Regions from separate parts of the Streptomyces sp. NPDC033180 genome, predicted to be linked through region 2. Evidence: riboswitches for the same ligand, from Rfam matches in the RefSeq annotation. Region 2 holds a riboswitch; the other holds the start of a gene.
What was found. Region 2 has a riboswitch for S-adenosylmethionine ahead of thrC (threonine synthase). Riboswitches for the same ligand answer to the same signal wherever they lie in the genome.
Positions count from the first base shown of each region.

Region 1: it holds a riboswitch for S-adenosylmethionine, as region 2 does, so the genes downstream of both, ACZ5WE_RS02105 (aminotransferase class V-fold PLP-dependent enzyme) here and thrC (threonine synthase) in region 2, are expected to answer to the same signal.

Region 1 is NZ_JBVIPU010000001.1:443,286-448,052, forward strand. Features, by position in the region: gene ACZ5WE_RS02100 (glycerate kinase family protein) at 1-984, shown strand, start outside; gene ACZ5WE_RS02105 (aminotransferase class V-fold PLP-dependent enzyme) at 936-2,336, opposite strand; SAM riboswitch class IV at 2,516-2,632, opposite strand; gene trpD (anthranilate phosphoribosyltransferase) at 2,707-3,771, opposite strand; gene qcrB (cytochrome bc1 complex cytochrome b subunit) at 3,919-4,767, opposite strand, start outside.
Region 2 is NZ_JBVIPU010000022.1:34,904-39,670, forward strand. Features, by position in the region: gene ACZ5WE_RS36305 (alpha,alpha-trehalose-phosphate synthase (UDP-forming)) at 1-232, opposite strand, end outside; gene ACZ5WE_RS36310 (hypothetical protein) at 342-647, opposite strand; gene ACZ5WE_RS36315 (glucosyl-3-phosphoglycerate synthase) at 718-1,662, opposite strand; SAM riboswitch class I at 1,831-1,965, shown strand; gene thrC (threonine synthase) at 1,983-3,290, shown strand; gene ACZ5WE_RS36325 (MoaD/ThiS family protein) at 3,395-3,670, shown strand; gene ACZ5WE_RS36330 (cold-shock protein) at 4,094-4,297, shown strand; gene groL (chaperonin GroEL) at 4,622-4,767, shown strand, end outside.

The sequences.
Region 1 (4,767 bases), on a different contig from region 2:
GGCACCCACTTCGCGCTCCTCCCGGACGGCACGGCGGTCGTGGAGATGGCAGCCGTGGCCGGGCTCTCGCTCGTCCCCCGCGATCTGCGCGACCCGGGGGCCACGACGACGTACGGCGTCGGCGAGCTGATCAGCGCCGCGCTCGACGCGGGTGCCCGCCGCATCCTGGTGGGCTGCGGCGACTCCGGCACCTCGGACGGCGGCGCGGGGGCCCTGAAGGCCCTCGGCGCCCGGCTCCTGGATGCGGACGGCTGGGAACTTCCGCACGGCGGACGGGAGTTGATCCGGCTGAGCCGCATCGACCCCTCGGGCCTCGACCCCCGCCTGAAGGACACCGAGATCCGCGTCGCCTGCAACCCCTTCAACGTCCTGACCGGCGAGCGCGGCGTCGCCCGGGTCTTCGGCCCGCAGAAGGGCGCGACCCCCACGCAGGTCGAACAGCTGGCGGCGGCCCTGGAGCACTGGGCACACGTCCTGACCCGCGACCTGCACGTCACGACGGACCTCGCCCTCGGCCCCGGAACAGGCGCCTCCGGCGGCCTGGGAGCCGGTCTCGCGGCCCTCGGCGCCCAGCTCCTGCCCCGCTTCGACGTCCTGCTCGACCATCTGGACCTGGACGCGCGCCTGGCCCGCGCCGACCTCGTCGTCACCGCCGAGGGCGCCCTGGACCACCAGACGCCGCGCGGCAAGGTCCCCGCCGAAGTGGCGCGGCGCGCGAAGCGGTTCGGCCGGCCCGTCCTGGTCCTCGCGGGCACGATCGGCCAGGGCGCACACCACGTACGGGCGGTCGGTGTGGACGCCTACAGCGCGATCCTGCCCGCGCCGGTCTCACTCACCGAGGCGCTCGGCCGGGGCGGCGAGTTCCTCACCGACGCGACCGAGCGGGCCCTGCGGATGATCGTCCTGGGCTCACGCCTCAAGGGACGACCCAGGGCTCAGGCGGCGTTGGTGTCGGGCACGCAACGCCCGTCCTCCGTGCGGTAGTTCCAGCGCGCGCCGTCCGCCACCAGTTCCTTGACGGCGCGCACGAAACGCTCCACGTGCTCGTCGGGGGTGCCCGCGCCGAAGCTGACGCGGATGGCGTTCAGGGACTTCTCGCCGGGCGCCGCCTCGGGGGCGCCGCACTCGCCCTGCGTCTGCGGGTCGCTGCCGAGCAGGGTGCGCACCAGCGGGTGGGCGCAGAACAGGCCGTCGCGTACGCCGATGCCGTACTCGGCGGAGAGCGCGGCGGCGAAGTGTGAGCTGTTCCAGCCGTCGACGACGAAGGAGATGACGCCGACGCGCGGCGCGTCGTCGCCGAAGAGCGAGAGCACCTTCACCGCGGGCACCTCGGCGAGGCCCTCGCGCACCTTGGCGATGAGGTGGCGCTCACGGGCGACGAGCTCGTCGAAGCCGGCCTCCGTCAGCGCCTTGCAGGCGGAGGCGATCGAGTACACGCCGATGACGTTCGGCGACCCGGCCTCGTGGCGCGCGGCGGTGTCGTGCCACTCCACGTCCACGCCGCCGTCCGTACGCCGCGCGACCTTGCGCGAGGCGCCGCCGCCCGCGAGGTAGGGCTCGGCGTCCCGCAGCCAGTCGGAGCGACCCGCGAGGACGCCGGAGCCGAAGGGCGCGTACAGCTTGTGGCCGGAGAAGGCGACCCAGTCGACGTCGAGCTCGCTGATGGAGACGGGGTGGTGGGGCGCGAGCTGAGCGGCGTCCAGGACGATGCGGGCGCCGTGCGCGTGGGCGGCGGCGGCGAGTTCCTTGACCGGCCACAGCTCACCGGTGACGTTCGAGGCACCGGTGACGCAGACCAGGGCGGGCCCGTAGGGGTCGCGGTCGGCGAGGGCGCGCTCCAGGGTGGCGACGGCCTGATCGGCGGTGCGCGGGGCGTTCAGGTAGGTCACGCGGGCGTCGCGCCAGGGCAGCAGCGAGGCGTGGTGCTCGGTCTCGAAGACGAAGACCTGGCAGTCGACCGGGAGGGCCGCGGCAAGGAGGTTGAGCGAGTCGGTGGTCGAGCGCGTGAAGACGACCTGGTCGTCCTCGCGGCAGTCGAGGAACTCGGCGACGGCGACCCGGCTGTTCTCGAAGAGGTCGGTGGAGAGCTGCGAGAGGTACCCGGCACCGCGGTGCACGCTGCCGTAGTACGGCGCGTACGCGGACACGTCGTCCCACACTCGCTGCAGCGCAGGGGCGCTCGCCGCGTAGTCCAGCGCCGCGTAGGTCACCTCGCCGCCGGTGACGAGCGGCACGGTGACGTCACGGCCGAGGACGGGCAGCGGCGCGGCACAGCAGGGGTCGGCGGACTCGGCGGAGGCGACGTCGGTGGTGGTGGCGACAGAGCGTGCGGACATGGCGAACTCCCGTGGGAAGGCAGGCGAGTTCACTGCGAGCGCGCTCGAACGGCGCTGCAGTGACGAAAGAAAAAGGGGGTGCGGAAAAGGGGCCGGGAAGCCCTATCGCATTCGCTTGCTCACGAGACTGCTCCCTTGAGGACCAGGACCCCAGGGGCGGACATTCACCGATGTCCAGGGGTCCGCGCTTGCCATGGACCTTGCTGTCCACGGCCTGGTCTTCACCCGGGGCACCCCGCCACGGACGGAGGGTTGCCGGACAGCGAGCCGGGGCCTAATCGCTGTCACTCATGACCTGCGCAGCATCTTGCCACACGATCTTCTCGGTGCCCACCGCAGTCCGGCATCCGGACCGCGGTGGGCACCACACTCACCTGTTGCTGGCCGCCACCCACAGCTCCAGGGCCTTCTTCGCGGCTCCGGAGTCGATGGCCTGCGCCGCCTTCGCGATCCCTGCGCCGATCTGCTCCACGAGGGTCCCCTCGCCCGGCGACAGCGCCACCAGGGCGGCCGCCGTGTTCAGCAGTACGGCGTCCCGGACCGGTCCCTTCTCACCGTCGAGGAGGCGCAGCGCCACCTCGGCGTTGTACGAGGCGTCAGCGCCCCGCAGCGCCTCCACGGGGACGAGGTCGATGCCGACGTCCCGGGGGTCGAAGGCCTCCTCGCGCACGGCGCCGTCGCGCACGACCCAGACCCGGGAGGTCGAGGTGGTCGTCAGCTCGTCGAGGCCGTCGTCGCCGCGGAAGACGAGGGAGGAGTTCCCGCGCTCGGCGAAGACCCCGGCCACGATCGACGCCATCCGCGGGTCGGCGACCCCGACCGCCTGGGCCCGCACCTTGGCCGGGTTGGTGAGCGGCCCGAGGGCGTTGAAGACGGTCCGGATGCCCAGCTGGCTGCGCGCCCCGCCGGCGTGCCGCAGCGCCGGGTGGAACTTCACGGCGAAACAGAAGGTGATCCCGGCTTCCTCGGCCACCTCGACGACCCGATTCAGCGGCAGCTCCAGGTTCACGCCGAGCTTCTCCAGGACGTCCGAGGCGCCCGAGGCGCTGGAGGCCGCGCGGTTGCCGTGCTTGACGACCTTCGCGCCCGCGCCCGCGGCCACGATCGCGGACATCGTGGAGATGTTGACGGTCTTGGCGCCGTCACCGCCGGTGCCGACGATGTCGACGGTCTGCCCCGGCACCTCGATCACGTTGGCGTGCTCGTACATCGTGCGGACGAGGCCGGAGATCTCGTCCACGGTCTCGCCCTTGGCCCGCAGCGCGACCACGAAGCCCGCGATCTGCGCGTCGGTCGCCTCGCCGCGCATGATCCGGTCCATGGCCCAGGCCGTGTCCTCGGTGCTCTGGTCACGTCCCTCGAGCAGTCCGTTCAGCACACCCGGCCAGGAACGGGCCGCCGCGGTGTTGCCTCCTGCGGGGGTCACAGCGCTCATATGCCGCTCCTGGGTTCGTCTAGGCATGGGACAGGAACACCTTATCCAGCTCCGGGGACGGCAAAGAGCCCCGTCCATGCACTGGAACGCATGGAACGGGGCTCTCGCCGTGGCGACCTTTGGTCAGAGCTTCAGAGCTCCGGAGGATCAGTGGTGGCCGTGGCCGCTCGTGATCTCCTTGTACTCCTCGGTGGTGGGCTTGGGGATCTGGTTGTCCTCCCCGTAGTAGCCCTTGCTGAGCTTGGCCCGGAGCTTCTGCGAACCGGACACCTTGCGCTCGACGCCGTTCTCGTCGACCGCGGGGCCGATCTCGACCGGCGCGTACTGCTCGTGCGCGGTGAGCGTGTGCAGCTGCTCCTGGCCCAGCGGCTCGTGGACCTCGATGAACTCACCGTGCGGCAGGCGCTTGATGATGCCCGACTCGCGGCCGTGCAGGACCTTCTCCTTGTCACGCCGCTGCAGACCCAGGCAGATCCGCTTGGTGATGACGAAGGCGATGACCGGTGCCACGAAGAAGGCGATGCGCACGAACCAGGTGATCGAGTTGATCGACAGATGGAAGTGCGTGGCCCACAGGTCGTTTCCACCACCGACGAGCAGCACCATGTACCAGGTGATCCACGCGACGCCGAAGCCCGTACGGGTCGGGACGTTGCGCGGGCGGTCCAGGATGTGGTGCTCGCGCTTGTCCCCGGTGACCCAGGACTCGATGAACGGGTAGACCGCGATGGCGACCAGGACCAGCGGGAAGATGATCAGCGGGATGAACACACCCAGGACGAGCGTGTGACCCCAGAGGTTGATCTCCCAGCCCGGCATGACACGGATCAGGCCCTCGGAGAAGCCCATGTACCAGTCGGGCTGCGCTCCGGTGGACACCTGGTCGGGCCGGTAGGGACCGAGCGCCCAGATCGGGTTGATCGTGGCGATCGCCGAGATGGCCGCGATCACACCGAAGACCAGGAAGAAGAAGCCTCCGGCCTTCGCCATGTAGAC
Region 2 (4,767 bases):
GCATCCGCACGCCGGGCTCGCCGACCCCGCGCCGCACGGCCTCCCGGTCACCGTCGCCGAGCGCCGCGCAGACCCACAGGGCATCCGCGTCGTCGCCGATCGCGCTCAGACCCGAGACGAGTCCGCCTCCGCCCCGCTTGGCCGTCAGTTCCCCGTTCTCCTCCAGGGTGTACGTGACGGGGCCGCGGTTGGACGCGACGAGGACCTGGGCGGCGGCGTGCTCGGAGACCATGTGGCGAAACCTAGCCCTTCGGGGGAGGACTCAAACGTACGGCCGGGCCCTGGTGGGGGCCCGGCCGTATACCTTCGGCGACCGGCGACCGGCGACCGGTCGCCGACTGTCAGTGGCGTCTGCTCCTTGCCGCCGCCACCGCCAGTGCGCCCAGCGTGCACAGGGCGATCGCCAGGCCCGCGTACAGCATCGTGTCCGAGTCGCTGCCGCTCTTGGCGAGTTCACCCGGACCGCTCGCCGGCCTCGCGGGCCCGCTCTGCTCCGCCCGCTCACCGGCGGGGATCGCGACCTGGCCGGTGCGCGATCCGTATGCGGTGTCCATGCCCGCGGCGGGTACGGCCGCGGCGCCGAGTGCTCCTGTCGCGAGGACGGCCGTGGCCATGGCCATGCCACCGACGCGTCGCGCGCTTCCCATTACCTGTCTGACCCTCACCTGTCTGACCCTCATAAGTGGGGAATGTAGACAAAATGCCCGGCTTGGGTGGTTACGCCACGCGGCGTGCCGCGTACTCCGCGATGCCGCACATCGGCGGACGCTCCTCCGTGTCCACCGAATGGGTCCGCGGCTCGAACCCCTGCTCGCCCCGTTCGAACTGGGTGAGCTCGGGCCGTACGAGATGGCCGCGCGCGAGCCGCAGCTGTGCCGTCCGGTAGATCGCCGCCGCCATCCGGCCGAGCGCCTGCCCGTCCTGATGCCGGTGCTTGCGCACGCCGACATCGACCTGCGCGAGCGCGTCCAGGCCCACCGTGTGCAGCGCGTCGACGAGCAGACCCAGCTCCACTCCGTAACCGACGGGGAACGGCAGCCGCTCCAGGAGGGATCTGCGCGCCGCGTACTCACCGCCCAGCGGCTGGACGAAACCCGCCAGTTGGGGCCAGTGCATGTTGAGCAGCGGGCGTGCCATCAGTTCGGTGACCCGGCCGCCCTGATCGGCGGTTCCGGCCAGGGGGCGGTCGTACATCGCCTTCACGAAGTCCACGTCGGGCTCGGTCAGGAGCGGGCCCACGATGCCGGTGACGAAGTCCGCCGAGAACTCCCTCAGGTCCGCGTCGACGAACGCGACGATGTCACCGCCGGTCACCAGGAGCGAGCGCCACATGACCTCGCCCTTGCCGGGCACGGCCGGGACGCGCGGCAGTATCTCGTCCCGGTGCACGACCCGTGCCCCCGCCTCCCGCGCCACCTCGGCCGTACGGTCCCGGGAGCCGGAGTCGATCACCACGAGCTCGTCGACGAGCGCTTGCCTCTCGACCAGCTCGCGGCGGATCTCGGCGACGATCCCGCCGACCGTCCCCTCCTCGTCGAGCGCGGGCAGGACGACACTCACCGAGGCCCCCGACGCCCGTTTGGCGGCGACGAGTGCGCTGAGCGGACGGTCGGCGACGGACCAGGAACGCCTGGTCAGCCAGCGCTCGGCCTCTTCCAGCACGGGTGGCTCCTCCTGTGTGTGGCCTACATGTGATCCATCTCGCGGTTCGGACGACTATCTCAAGGGTCCAGGCCGTCGGTTACAGTCTTGAACAACGCGGATGACCATCGCACGTCGGGGGCCATCGCGTAACAAATGCCCTGGGCCCATGAAGCCCCGGCGCCATACCGCTCATCCAGAGGGGCAGAGGGATACGGCCCGTTGAAGCCCCGGCAACCATCCCGCCGACCACGCACGCGAGGTCTCGGTGGGGAAGGTGCCAATTCCGTCTCGTGGCGAGATGCGCCGCGAGGAAGATGAGGAGAAAGGGCCTCGCCTCCATGGCTGCGCAGACTGTCGCAACGAACGAAAACACCTCTTCGACCACGGGTTCCGTGGATCTCGGCCCCGCGTCCGGCCTCTCCTGCCGCGAGTGCGGCGAGCTCTACGCCCTCGGCCCGATCTTCGCCTGTCAGGCCTGTTTCGGCCCGCTCGAAGTGGCGTACGACCTGCCGACCGGTGACCCCGAGGCACTCCGGAAGCAGATCGAGTCCGGCCCCGACAACATCTGGCGCTACGCGCCCCTGCTGCCCGTCCCCGCGAACGTCGCCGAGAAGCCGAACATCAACCCCGGCTGGACCAAGCTCGTCAAGGCCGACAACCTCGCCCGTGAACTCGGTGTCGAGCAGGGCAAGTTGTTCGTCAAGGACGACTCCGGCAACCCCACGCACTCCTTCAAGGACCGCGTCGTCGCGCAGGCCATCGAGGCCGCGCGCGCCTTCGGCTTCACCACCCTCTCCTGCTCCTCCACCGGCAACCTCGCCGGCGCCGTGGGCGCCGCCGCTGCCCGCGCCGGCTTCCGCTCCTGCGTGTTCATCCCGCACGACCTGGAGCAGGGCAAGGTCGTCATGGCCGCGGTGTACGGCGGCGAGCTCGTCGGCATCGAGGGCAACTACGACGACGTGAACCGCTTCTGCTCCGAGCTCATCGGCGATCCGCTGGGCGAGGGCTGGGGCTTCGTGAACGTGAACCTGCGGCCGTACTACGGCGAGGGTTCCAAGACCCTGGCGTACGAGATCTGTGAGCAGCTGGGGTGGGTCCTACCCGATCAGCTGGTCATTCCGATCGCCTCCGGATCGCAGCTCACGAAGATCGACAAGGGTCTGAAGGAGCTCATCGCGCTCGGGCTCGTCGAGGACAAGCCCTACAAGATCTTCGGTGCGCAGGCCGAGGGCTGCTCGCCGGTGTCGACCGCCTTCAAGGCGGGCCACGACGTCGTGCGCCCGCAGAAGCCGGACACCATCGCCAAGTCCCTCGCCATCGGCAACCCCGCCGACGGGCCGTACGTCCTGGACATCGCGCGTCGCACGGGCGGGGCCGTCGAGGACGTGAACGACGAGCAGGTCGTGGACGCGATCGAGCTGCTCGCTCGGACCGAGGGGATCTTCGCGGAGACCGCCGGGGGTGTGACGGTGGGCGTCACGAAGAAGCTGGTCGAGGCGGGGCTCATTGATCCCTCCCTCACCACGGTGGTGTTGAACACCGGCGATGGGCTCAAGACGCTTGATGCCGTTGCCGAGAGGTCTCAGGCGACCGCGACGATCAAGCCCAGCCTTGACGCGTTCCGCTCCGCGGGTCTTGCCAAGTAGGCATCGCTGTTGTCTGCGGGACCGTCGTGGCTGGTCGCGCAGTTCCCGCGCCCCTTCGGGGCGCCCCCTGATGGGGCGCCCTCTCGATCTACCGAGGTGATCCCATGAGCGTCAACGTCCGTATCCCCACCATTCTTCGCACCTACACCGGCGGTCAGTCCGAGGTCGCCGCCGAGGGGGCGACGCTCTCCGAGGTCATCGCCGACCTGGAGAAGAACCACACCGGTATCGCTGCGCGCGTCCTGGACGACCAGGGCAAGCTGCGGCGCTTCGTGAACGTCTACGTGAACGACGACGACGTCCGCTTCGAGCAGGGTCTTGAGACCGCGACGCCGGACGGTGCCGGGGTCTCGATCATCCCCGCCGTCGCGGGTGGTTGATTCTTTAAAGAAATACCCTGCGTAATCTGAATTGCCCCCTCCGCGAGAGAAGTGGAGGGGGCAATTCCATGTGATTGAGCGCGGTACAGTTGGGAAGCGAGCTTCCTGTTTGTGCCGAGCGCATATACGAAGTCGCCCCGAGGGCGACAAGAAGTAGCCAAAGTGCACTGCCCATTTGCCCTCTCCGTGGCATTTGTCTGGCCCGACTTGCCCTGAACTCCGGCGAATTCTCCGCATATTACCGATCAGGCGTGCCCAGAATTCTCGTCCGATTGACCTGTTGCAGAGGGCAGTTGGACAGATACATTCAGCCGCGGTCGACGCGTTCCGGCGCACGCCTCCACAACCCATTGGGGGGGTGAGGTCTGACCCGGGTCCGCGAAGTGCGGGCCCGTGCAAGGGCCAGTAATAGGGGAGTTAGGCATGGCTCAGGGCACCGTCAAGTGGTTCAACGCGGAGAAGGGGTACGGCTTCATCGCGGTCGACGGTGGTGCGGATGTTTTCGTCCACTACAGCGCGATTCAGATGGACGGCTACCGCACCCTTGAAGAAGGTCAGCGAGTGGAGTTCGAGATCTCGCAGGGCCAGAAGGGTCCGCAGGCGGACATGGTCAAGCTCGCCGTCTGATCTCGGCGCGATCGGCCAGCGACTTAGAGAGCGACGAGGGGCCCGTATCCCGACAGGGGTGCGGGCCCCCCGTGCGTCCCGTGGCACACCCCCGGGCGCGCGCCCCCTCGTACGTCGGGGATCCGTGAGAGGCGCTTGCACTCGTAGGGGTCGAGTGCTAATCATTGGGCTTAGCACTCTCCGAGTGAGAGTGACAGAACTTGGATCGGGTCGGTGAGGCCCGCAGGCCGGGTGGGGCAAGGAACCACAAGGTTTGCAGGCCGTCCGTCGCGGGCACTGGCGCGATCCGGAGCATGCCACCCCTGTCCGGGAGGACCACTTCACATGGCCAAGATCATCGCGTTCGACGAGGAGGCACGGCGCGGCCTCGAGCGCGGCATGAACCAGCTCGCCGACGCCGTCAAGGTGACCCTGGGCCCCAAGGGTCGCAACGTCGTCCTCGAGAAGAAGTGGGGCGCCCCCACGATCAC